Regions from separate parts of the Streptomyces sp. NPDC097129 genome, predicted to be linked through region 2. Evidence: riboswitches for the same ligand, from Rfam matches in the RefSeq annotation. Region 2 holds a riboswitch; the other holds the start of a gene.
What was found. Region 2 has a riboswitch for glycine ahead of gcvT (glycine cleavage system aminomethyltransferase GcvT). Riboswitches for the same ligand answer to the same signal wherever they lie in the genome.
Positions count from the first base shown of each region.

Region 1: another riboswitch for glycine. It lies ahead of gcvP (aminomethyl-transferring glycine dehydrogenase); the one in region 2 lies ahead of gcvT (glycine cleavage system aminomethyltransferase GcvT).

Region 1 covers NZ_JBVOQE010000015.1:9,008-13,306, forward strand. Annotated here, with positions in the region: gene AC0B9F_RS33005 (DNA polymerase IV) at 75-1,538, shown strand; gene AC0B9F_RS33010 (PRC-barrel domain-containing protein) at 1,887-2,258, opposite strand; glycine riboswitch at 2,372-2,467, shown strand; gene gcvP (aminomethyl-transferring glycine dehydrogenase) at 2,643-4,299, shown strand, end outside.
Region 2 covers NZ_JBVOQE010000012.1:24,202-28,500, reverse strand. Annotated here, with positions in the region: gene AC0B9F_RS29835 (enhanced serine sensitivity protein SseB) at 1-380, opposite strand, end outside; gene AC0B9F_RS29830 (AAA family ATPase) at 564-1,229, opposite strand; glycine riboswitch at 1,399-1,493, shown strand; glycine riboswitch at 1,494-1,602, shown strand; gene gcvT (glycine cleavage system aminomethyltransferase GcvT) at 1,642-2,760, shown strand; gene gcvH (glycine cleavage system protein GcvH) at 2,870-3,247, shown strand; gene AC0B9F_RS29815 (serine hydroxymethyltransferase) at 3,265-4,299, shown strand, end outside.

The DNA of each region.
Region 1 (4,299 bases), on a different contig from region 2:
CGGCCGCGCGGGCGGCGGTGCCGCTCGGCCGCCTGGGAGCGGCGTTGTCAGTGGTGTGGTGCAGGATCGGACATGTGAGGACCGCGCCCACGATTCTGCATCTGGACATGGATGCCTTCTTCGCGTCGGCGGAGCAGGCGTCCAAGCCCAGCCTGCGCGGGAAAGCCGTCGTCGTCGGCGGGCTGGGGCCCCGCGGTGTGGTGGCCACCGCCTCGTACGAGGCGCGGGTGTTCGGGGTCCATTCGGCGATGCCCACGGCCCAGGCCCGGCGGCTGGCGCCGAACGCCGCGTACCTCACGCCGCGCTTCGCCTTCTACCGGGCGATCAGCGAGCAGGTGATGGGGCTGTTGCGGGCGCTGTCGCCGCTGGTGGAGCCGCTCAGCCTGGACGAGGCGTTCGTGGACCTGGAGGCCGGGGGAGTCGCCTGGGACAGCGAGTCGGCACAGCGGGCGGGGCTGAAGCTGCGCGGGGACATCAGGGCGGTCACCGGGCTGACCGGGTCGGTGGGGCTCGCCGCGTCCAAGATGCTCGCCAAGATCGCCTCGGAGCAGGCCAAGCCGGACGGACTGGTGCTGATCGAGCCGGGGACCGAGCGGGCGATGCTCGGGCCGCTGTCGGTGCGGACCCTGCCCGGGGTCGGTCCGGCCACCGGTGACCATCTGCGGCGGTCCGGGATCACCACGGTCGACGAGATCGTGGAGGCCGGTGAGGACGAGCTGGTCCGGCTGCTGGGCAAGGCCCACGGGCACGGTCTGTACGCCATGGCGATGGCGCACGACGAGCGGCCCGTGGTGGCGGAGCGGGAGGCGAAGTCCGTCTCCGTCGAGGACACCTACGACGTGGACATCCACGACCGGCTGCGGATCGGGCTCGAGGTCCAGCGGCTGGCCGAGCGGTGCGTGCGGCGGCTGCGCGCCGCAGGGCTGTCCGGACGGACCATCGTGCTGAAGGTGCGGCGGTACGACTTCTCCACGCTGACCCGGTCGGAGACGCTGCGCGGGCCCACCGACGACCCCGCCGTCGTTCGGGAGGCGGCGCTGCGGCTGCTGGAGGCGGTCGACACGACGGGCGGGGTGCGGCTGCTCGGCGTCGGCGTCAGCGGGCTCGCCGACTACACCCAGGAGGACCTGTTCGCGCAGGCGGCGGGGGAGCGGGAGCGGGCGCGGACGGAGGGCCCGGAGGAGGACGACGCCGCGCACGCGCCGCCGGCGCCGCCGGAGGAACCGGAGCCGGCACAGCGGCCCTGGCTGCCGGGGCACGACGTGCGGCACACCGAGTACGGGCACGGGTGGGTCCAGGGCAGCGGCCTCGGCCGGGTCACGGTCCGTTTCGAGACACCGGACTCTGCCCCGGGCCGGGTCCGGACCTTCCGGACGGACGACCCCGCGCTGGAGCCGACGGAACCCCTGCCCCTCGTACGGCGAAGACCGGGCGAGGGTGGCCTGGCGGGTGCGGAGACCGAGGGATCAGGTGTTGGTGCGCAGCCGTCGGCGGTTGGGTGGGCCGGGCCAGGGGGGCGCCAAGCAGGTGACGGGTAGGTCGAGGCGTCGTCCACTCGTAGCCGAGGGGTGGCAGCCACCCTTGGCAGAGGCTCGGTTCGGGCGGAACGCGCCCGCCCGGGGCCCGGGGCTGGGGGCTTCGGGCATCGACCGGACGTGGTTCCGCTGCGAGCGCCGCCGTACGACGGGGGCGCCCGTAGCCCGGTGCGTGCGGCCCGGTGCGTGCGGGTGCCGGCCGCGGTCGGCAGCGTAGAGGGTTCGCCGGAGGGAAGGGGTGGGACGGGGTGAAAGGCGTAGGGAGCGTGCCGGGCGTCGGCTCGGGCCGGTCCGCCGGGCCGGCCGCCCCGGCGCGGCACGGGCCCGGGCCCGGGCGTCGCGGCGGGTGGGTCAGATCTCGTCCGTGCCGGCCACTTTGCCGAAGTCGTGATCCTGCAGCGGGGGAGGGGCGGCGATGTCGAGGCCGTAGTGGTGGTAGAGCTGGAGTTCCTGTTCCGGGGAGAGGTGGCGGCCCACGCCGAAGTCGGGGGCGTCCTTGATCAGGGCGCGCTCGAAGGGGACGTGCAGCGCGCCCTCGATCAGTTCGCTCGGCTCCAGCGGGACGAAGGCGTCCCGGCTGAACAGGCCCGTTCGTATGGCGGCCCACTCCGGGACGCCCGTCGCGTCGTCGAGGTAGACCTCGTCGACGGTGCCGATCTTCACGCCGCTGCGGTCGAACGCCTTGCGGCCGATCAGGTTGCGCGGATCGATCTCGGTCTGCACGGGCCCTCCACTTGGTCGCAAGACGGTTGTAAGCACTACGAAAGAGCACAATGGTGATGGCGGCCACTCGAAGGCTCCGGCGTCGACCTCGCTGGTAGGCTGACAGCGGCTGCTGACCCCGTGCGGGAGAGTCCTCCAGACATCATCGGAGGCGCCGAAGGAGCAAATCCTCCCCGGAATCTCTCAGGCTCACGTACCGCACGGACGAGGTCACTCTGGAAAGCAGGGCGGGTGTCGACGGCTCCCGCTCTCACCGACGGTGAAAGCCGGGTGCTCTCGGGCGTCCGGTGAAGCTCTCAGGTCGAGATGACAGAGGGGGAGGCCGTCCGGGTACCCGCGCCGTGGTGCCCCTCGAAGGTCGTGTCAGACCAGGAGGCCTCCGCAATGACCGCCCATCGCATTCCGCTTGCCGAGCTCGAGAAGGGGATTCCCTTCGAGCAGCGCCACATCGGGCCCGACCACGAGGCCCGGGCCAAGATGCTCGCCCAGGTCGGGTACGGCTCGCTGGACGAGCTGACCGCCGCCGCGGTGCCGGATGTGATCAAGAACGCCGACGCCCTCGACCTGCCGGACGCCCGCAGTGAGGCCGAGGTGCTCGCCGAGCTGCGCTCCCTGGCCGACCGCAACCAGGTCCTCGGCTCCATGATCGGCCTCGGCTACTACGGCACCTTCACGCCGCCGGTCATCCTGCGCAACGTCATGGAGAACCCGGCCTGGTACACGGCGTACACGCCCTACCAGCCGGAGATCTCCCAGGGCCGTCTCGAGGCGCTGCTCAACTTCCAGACCGTCGTCGCGGACCTGACCGGTCTGCCGACCTCCGGCGCCTCCCTGCTCGACGAGGGCACGGCGGCCGCCGAGGCGATGGCGCTGTCCCTGCGCATGGGCAAGAACAAGAAGGGTCTGTTCCTGGTCGACGCGGACGCGCTGCCGCAGACCGTGGCCGTCATCGAGACCCGGGCCGAGCCGACCGGCGTCGAGGTCGTCGTCGCCGACCTCAGCGAGGGTATTCCGGCCGACATCGCCGCCCGCGAGATCAACGGCGTGCTGCTCCAGTACCCGGGCGCCTCCGGTGCCGTACGCGACCTCAAGCCGGTCATCGACCAGGCGCACGAGCTGGGCGCGCTGGTCACCGTCGCCGCCGACCTGCTGGCGCTGACGCTGCTGAAGTCGCCGGGCGAGCTGGGCGCGGACATCGCGGTCGGCACCACGCAGCGGTTCGGTGTGCCGATGGGCTTCGGCGGCCCGCACGCCGGCTACATGGCCGTGCGGGAGAAGTTCGCGCGCAGCCTGCCCGGGCGGCTCGTGGGCGTGTCCGTGGACGCGGACGGGAACAAGGCCTACCGGCTGGCGCTGCAGACGCGTGAGCAGCACATCCGCCGGGAGAAGGCCACCAGCAACATCTGCACCGCGCAGGTCCTGCTGGCCGTGATGGCCGGCATGTACGCCGTGTACCACGGGCCGGAGGGCCTCAAGGGCATCGCGCGGCGCACGCACCGGTACGCCGCGATCCTCGCCGAGGGCCTGAAGGCCGGCGGCGTCGAGGTCGTGCACGGCGCCTTCTTCGACACCGTCACCGCGCGGGTGCCCGGGCGGGCCGCAGAGGTCGTCGCCGCCGCCCGGGACAACGGGGTCAACCTGCACCTCGTCGACGCCGACCACGTCTCCCTCGCCTGCGACGAGACCACGACCCGCGACCAGCTGGCCGCCGTGTGGAGCGCCTTCGGCGTCGAGGGCGACATCGAGGCGCTGGACGCCTCCGCCGGGGACACGCTGCCGCAGGACCTGCTGCGCGGCGACGTCTACCTGTCCCACCCGGTCTTCCACCAGCACCGCTCCGAGACCGCGATGCTGCGCTACCTGCGCAAGCTGTCCGACCGCGACTACGCGCTCGACCGCGGCATGATCCCGCTGGGCTCCTGCACGATGAAGCTCAACGCGACCACGGAGATGGAGCCGGTCACCTGGCCGGAGTTCGGTCAGCTGCACCCCTTCGCTCCCGCCGAGCAGGCCGAGGGCTACCTCACGCTCATCCACGAGC
Region 2 (4,299 bases):
ACCACGCCCCCGGGGTTCACCGCGATGCCGACCTGGGCGGGCAGTCCGCGCGCGAACTCCACGGCGGGCGCGACGGTGTACGGCATGTGGGGGCCGGTGACCCGGCGGATCTGCTCCTCGGAGCTGAAGACGGGGACGTAGGCCTGGCCGTCGATCTCGGTGGTGGGCAGGTCGAGGGGGCCGCTGTGCGGGCCGCCGCCGTTGGGCAGGGGGATCCACAGGAAGCTGCGGCCGAGGACCTCCACGATCCGGCCGCCGGCTCCCGGCACGCCGAGGGAGGCCGACAGCACCTCCTCCAGCTCGTTGCCGGGCCATCCGCTGTGCGGATGGGGGTGCGCCTGCGCCGGGAAGTCCGCCGGAAGGTCGGCAGGGAAGTCCATCTCTCCACCATCTGCTTCGAACCGCTGCTGTGGCTGAAAGGCTAACCGCTGCGGATGCGGGCTCCTTCGGCCGACCTGACGGCGGTGGCCGAAGGGGCCGCTTCGGCGGGAGCCGCCGTTCAGGGATTCGTCGCTCCCCCGCGGCCACCGGGCCGTCCCCCCCCCCCTCGGCCACCGGGCCGTTCAGCCCGTGAAGGCGATCCTGCTCAGCCTGTTCGCCGCGTCGCGGTCCAGGAGGGTGGCCGAGTCGCAGCCGGCCGGCACCTCGCCCCGCTGGACGGCGGCCAGCAGACGGCTCGTGGCGCGGCGGTGGCGGTGGAAGGCGTAGCGGGAGACGCCGCGGCCGCGGTCGCGCTGGCCGGTCAGGGCGGTGTCCGGGCCTACGTCGAGCATCAGCAGGTGCAGTGCGCCGCCGCGGCGGCGGGCCGCGCGGGCCAGCCAGCCGCGCACCCACGGCTGTGTCCCGCAGTCGTGCACGACGACGCCCTCGCCGCTCGCCAGGGCGCGGCGCAGGGCGGCGTAGTGGGCGAGGCGGACCAGCGGGCGGTAGAGCGCGTAGGGGAGCGGGCGGGGCAGACGGGCGTCATAGCGGTCGCGGGTGTCCTGGGAGTCGACGCGGAGGCCGGGGACCGCGCGGCGCATCAGCGTGGACTTGCCGCTGCCGGGCAGCCCGGTGACGACGACCAGGTCGCGCGGGCCGAAGAGCAGGACGTGCGGGCCGCCGCCGGCCCGCTCGCGCAGGTCCCGCACGACGGGAGCGGGCCGGGCCTCCAGGGCGGGCGCCGCCGGCTGCGAGGGCAGCGTGAGGCCCGGGGTCGTCGCGTACGCCGTGATCCTGTCCACCGTCATCGTCCTCCCCTGGGATCAGGTGATGACCTGCCCAACGCAAGTAAAGAGAAGGTAATGCGGGTTGTCTCGTGTTTTCGTGTGCGTACCGCCACAACCCGGTTACAGATGCGGCCTGCCGTGATCCGGCGCGGCGTGCAATGATGAGGCCGCCAACTGCATACCGGCCGTTTGAATCCGCGCGGGAGAGTTCCCAGCCCTGGCTGGGGCGCCGAAGGAGCAAGTCCCTCCCTTGAATCTCTCAGGCACCGTTACCGCGCGGGCGAGGCACATCTGAAAAGCGGGCCGCCCGTGTCGGCGGTCCCACCCAAGGTGCAAGCCAGGACCGAGCGCGGTCATGGCGAACCTCTCAGGTTCCGATGACAGATGGGGAGGAACTTCCTCGCCTGTCCTTCCCCTGGGAGACGACCGACCGATGAGCAGTACCGAACTCCGTCACACCGCCCTCGATGCCGTGCATCGCTCGCTGGGTGCGACGATGACCGACTTCGCCGGCTGGGACATGCCGCTGCGCTACGGCTCCGAGCGCGACGAGCACAACGCCGTGCGCACCCAGGCCGGGCTTTTCGACCTCTCGCACATGGGTGAGATCACCGTCACCGGCCCGCAGGCCGCCGCCCTCCTCGACTACGCGCTGGTCGGCAACATCGGCGCGGTCAGGACCGGCCGCGCCCGCTACACCATGATCTGCCAGGCCGACGGCGGCATCCTGGACGACCTGATCGTCTACCGCCTCGCCGAGACCGAGTACATGGTCGTCGCCAACGCCTCCAACGCCCAGGTCGTCCTCGACGCGCTCACCGAGCGCGCCGCGGGCTTCGACGCCGAGGTGCGCGACGACCGCGACGCGTACGCGCTGCTCGCCGTGCAGGGCCCCGAGTCGCCGGGCATCCTCAAGAGCCTCACCGACGCCGACCTGGACGGCCTGAAGTACTACGCCGGTCTGCCCGGCACCGTGGCCGGGGTGCCCGCGCTGATCGCGCGCACCGGCTACACCGGCGAGGACGGCTTCGAGCTGTTCGTGAAGCCGGAGCACGCCGTCGAGCTGTGGCAGGCGCTGACCAAGGCCGGCGAGGGCGTCGGCCTGGTCCCGTGCGGCCTGTCCTGCCGGGACACGCTGCGCCTGGAGGCGGGCATGCCGCTGTACGGGCACGAGCTGACCGCCGCTCTGACCCCCTTCGACGCCGGGCTCGGCCGGGTGGTCAAGTTCGAGAAGGAGGGCGACTTCGTCGGGCGCGAGGCGCTCGCCGCGGCCGCCCAGCGCGCCGAGTCCGACCCGCCGCGCGTCCTGGTCGGCCTGGTCGCCGAGGGCCGCCGGGTCCCGCGCGCCGGGTTCCAGGTCGTCGCGGACGGCACGGTCATCGGCGAGGTGACCTCGGGCGCCCCCTCCCCCACGCTGGGCAAGCCGATCGCCATGGCCTACGTGGACGCGGCGCACGCGGCGCCGGGCACGCCGGGCGTCGGCGTGGACATCCGCGGCACGCACGAGCCGTACGCGGTCGTGGCGCTGCCGTTCTACAAGCGGCAGAAGTGACACTGACGTAAGCCGTTCGACGTGACATGGGGCACATCGCCCCTGCTCACGCGTGCCTTCGCAGTCCCCCATTCATCAGCACCGACCCGCGTACAGGAGAATTCAGGCCATGAGCAACCCCCAGCAGCTGCGCTACAGCAAGGAGCACGAGTGGCTGTCGGGCGCCGAGGACGGCGTCTCGACGGTCGGCATCACGGAGCACGCGGCCAACGCGCTCGGTGACGTCGTGTTCGTCCAGCTTCCGGAGGTCGGCGCCACGGTGACCGCGGGCGAGTCCTGCGGCGAGCTGGAGTCGACCAAGTCCGTCTCCGAGCTGTACTCCCCCGTCACCGGTGAGATCACCGACGTCAACGAGGACGTCGTCAACGACCCGTCGCTGGTGAACTCGGCCCCCTTCGAGGGTGGCTGGCTGTTCAAGGTGCGCGTCACCGACGAGCCGGCCGACCTGCTCTCCGCCGCCGAGTACGACGCCTTCATCGCCGGCTGAGAGGTCGCAGGAATCCCATGTCTCTTCTGAACACGCCCCTGCACGAGCTCGACCCGGACGTGGCCGCCGCGGTCGACGCCGAGCTGGACCGCCAGCAGTCCACCCTGGAGATGATCGCCTCGGAGAACTTCGCCCCCGTGGCGGTCCTCGAGGCCCAGGGCTCGGTGCTTACCAACAAGTACGCCGAGGGCTACCCCGGCCGCCGCTACTACGGCGGCTGCGAGCACGTCGACGTCACCGAGCAGATCGCCATCGACCGGGTCAAGGAGCTGTTCGGCGCCGAGTACGCCAACGTGCAGCCCCACTCGGGCGCCTCCGCCAACCAGGCCGCGCTGTTCGCGCTGGCGCAGCCCGGCGACACCATCCTGGGCCTGAACCTGGCGCACGGCGGCCACCTCACCCACGGGATGCGGCTGAACTTCTCCGGCAAGCAGTTCGACGTCGTCCCCTACCACGTCGACGACGACGGCCTGGTCGACATGGCCGAGGTCGAGCGGCTCGCCAAGGAGCACCGCCCCAAGGTGATCATCGCCGGCTGGTCGGCGTACCCGCGCCGGCTGGACTTCGCCGCCTTCCGCCGGATCGCCGACGAGGTCGAGGCGTACCTGTGGGTCGACATGGCGCACTTCGCCGGGCTGGTCGCGGCCGGGCTGCACCCCAACCCGGTGCCGTTCGCGGACGTCGTGACCTCCACCACGCACAAGACGCTCGGCGGCCCGCGCGGCGGCATCATCCTCGCCAAGCAGGACTTCGCCAAGAAGCTGAACTCCTCCGTCTTCCCGGGCTTCCAGGGCGGCCCCCTGGAGCACGTGATCGCGGCCAAGGCGGTCTCCTTCAAGCTGGCCGCCTCCGAGGACTTCAAGGAGCGCCAGCGTCGTACCCTGGAGGGCGCCCGCATCCTCGCCGAGCGGCTGACCTCGCCGGACGCCCGTGAGGCCGGGGTGAACGTCCTGACCGGCGGCACCGACGTGCACCTGGTCCTGGTCGACCTGCGCGACAGCGAGCTGGACGGCCGGCAGGCCGAGGACCGCCTCCACGAGGTGGGCATCACG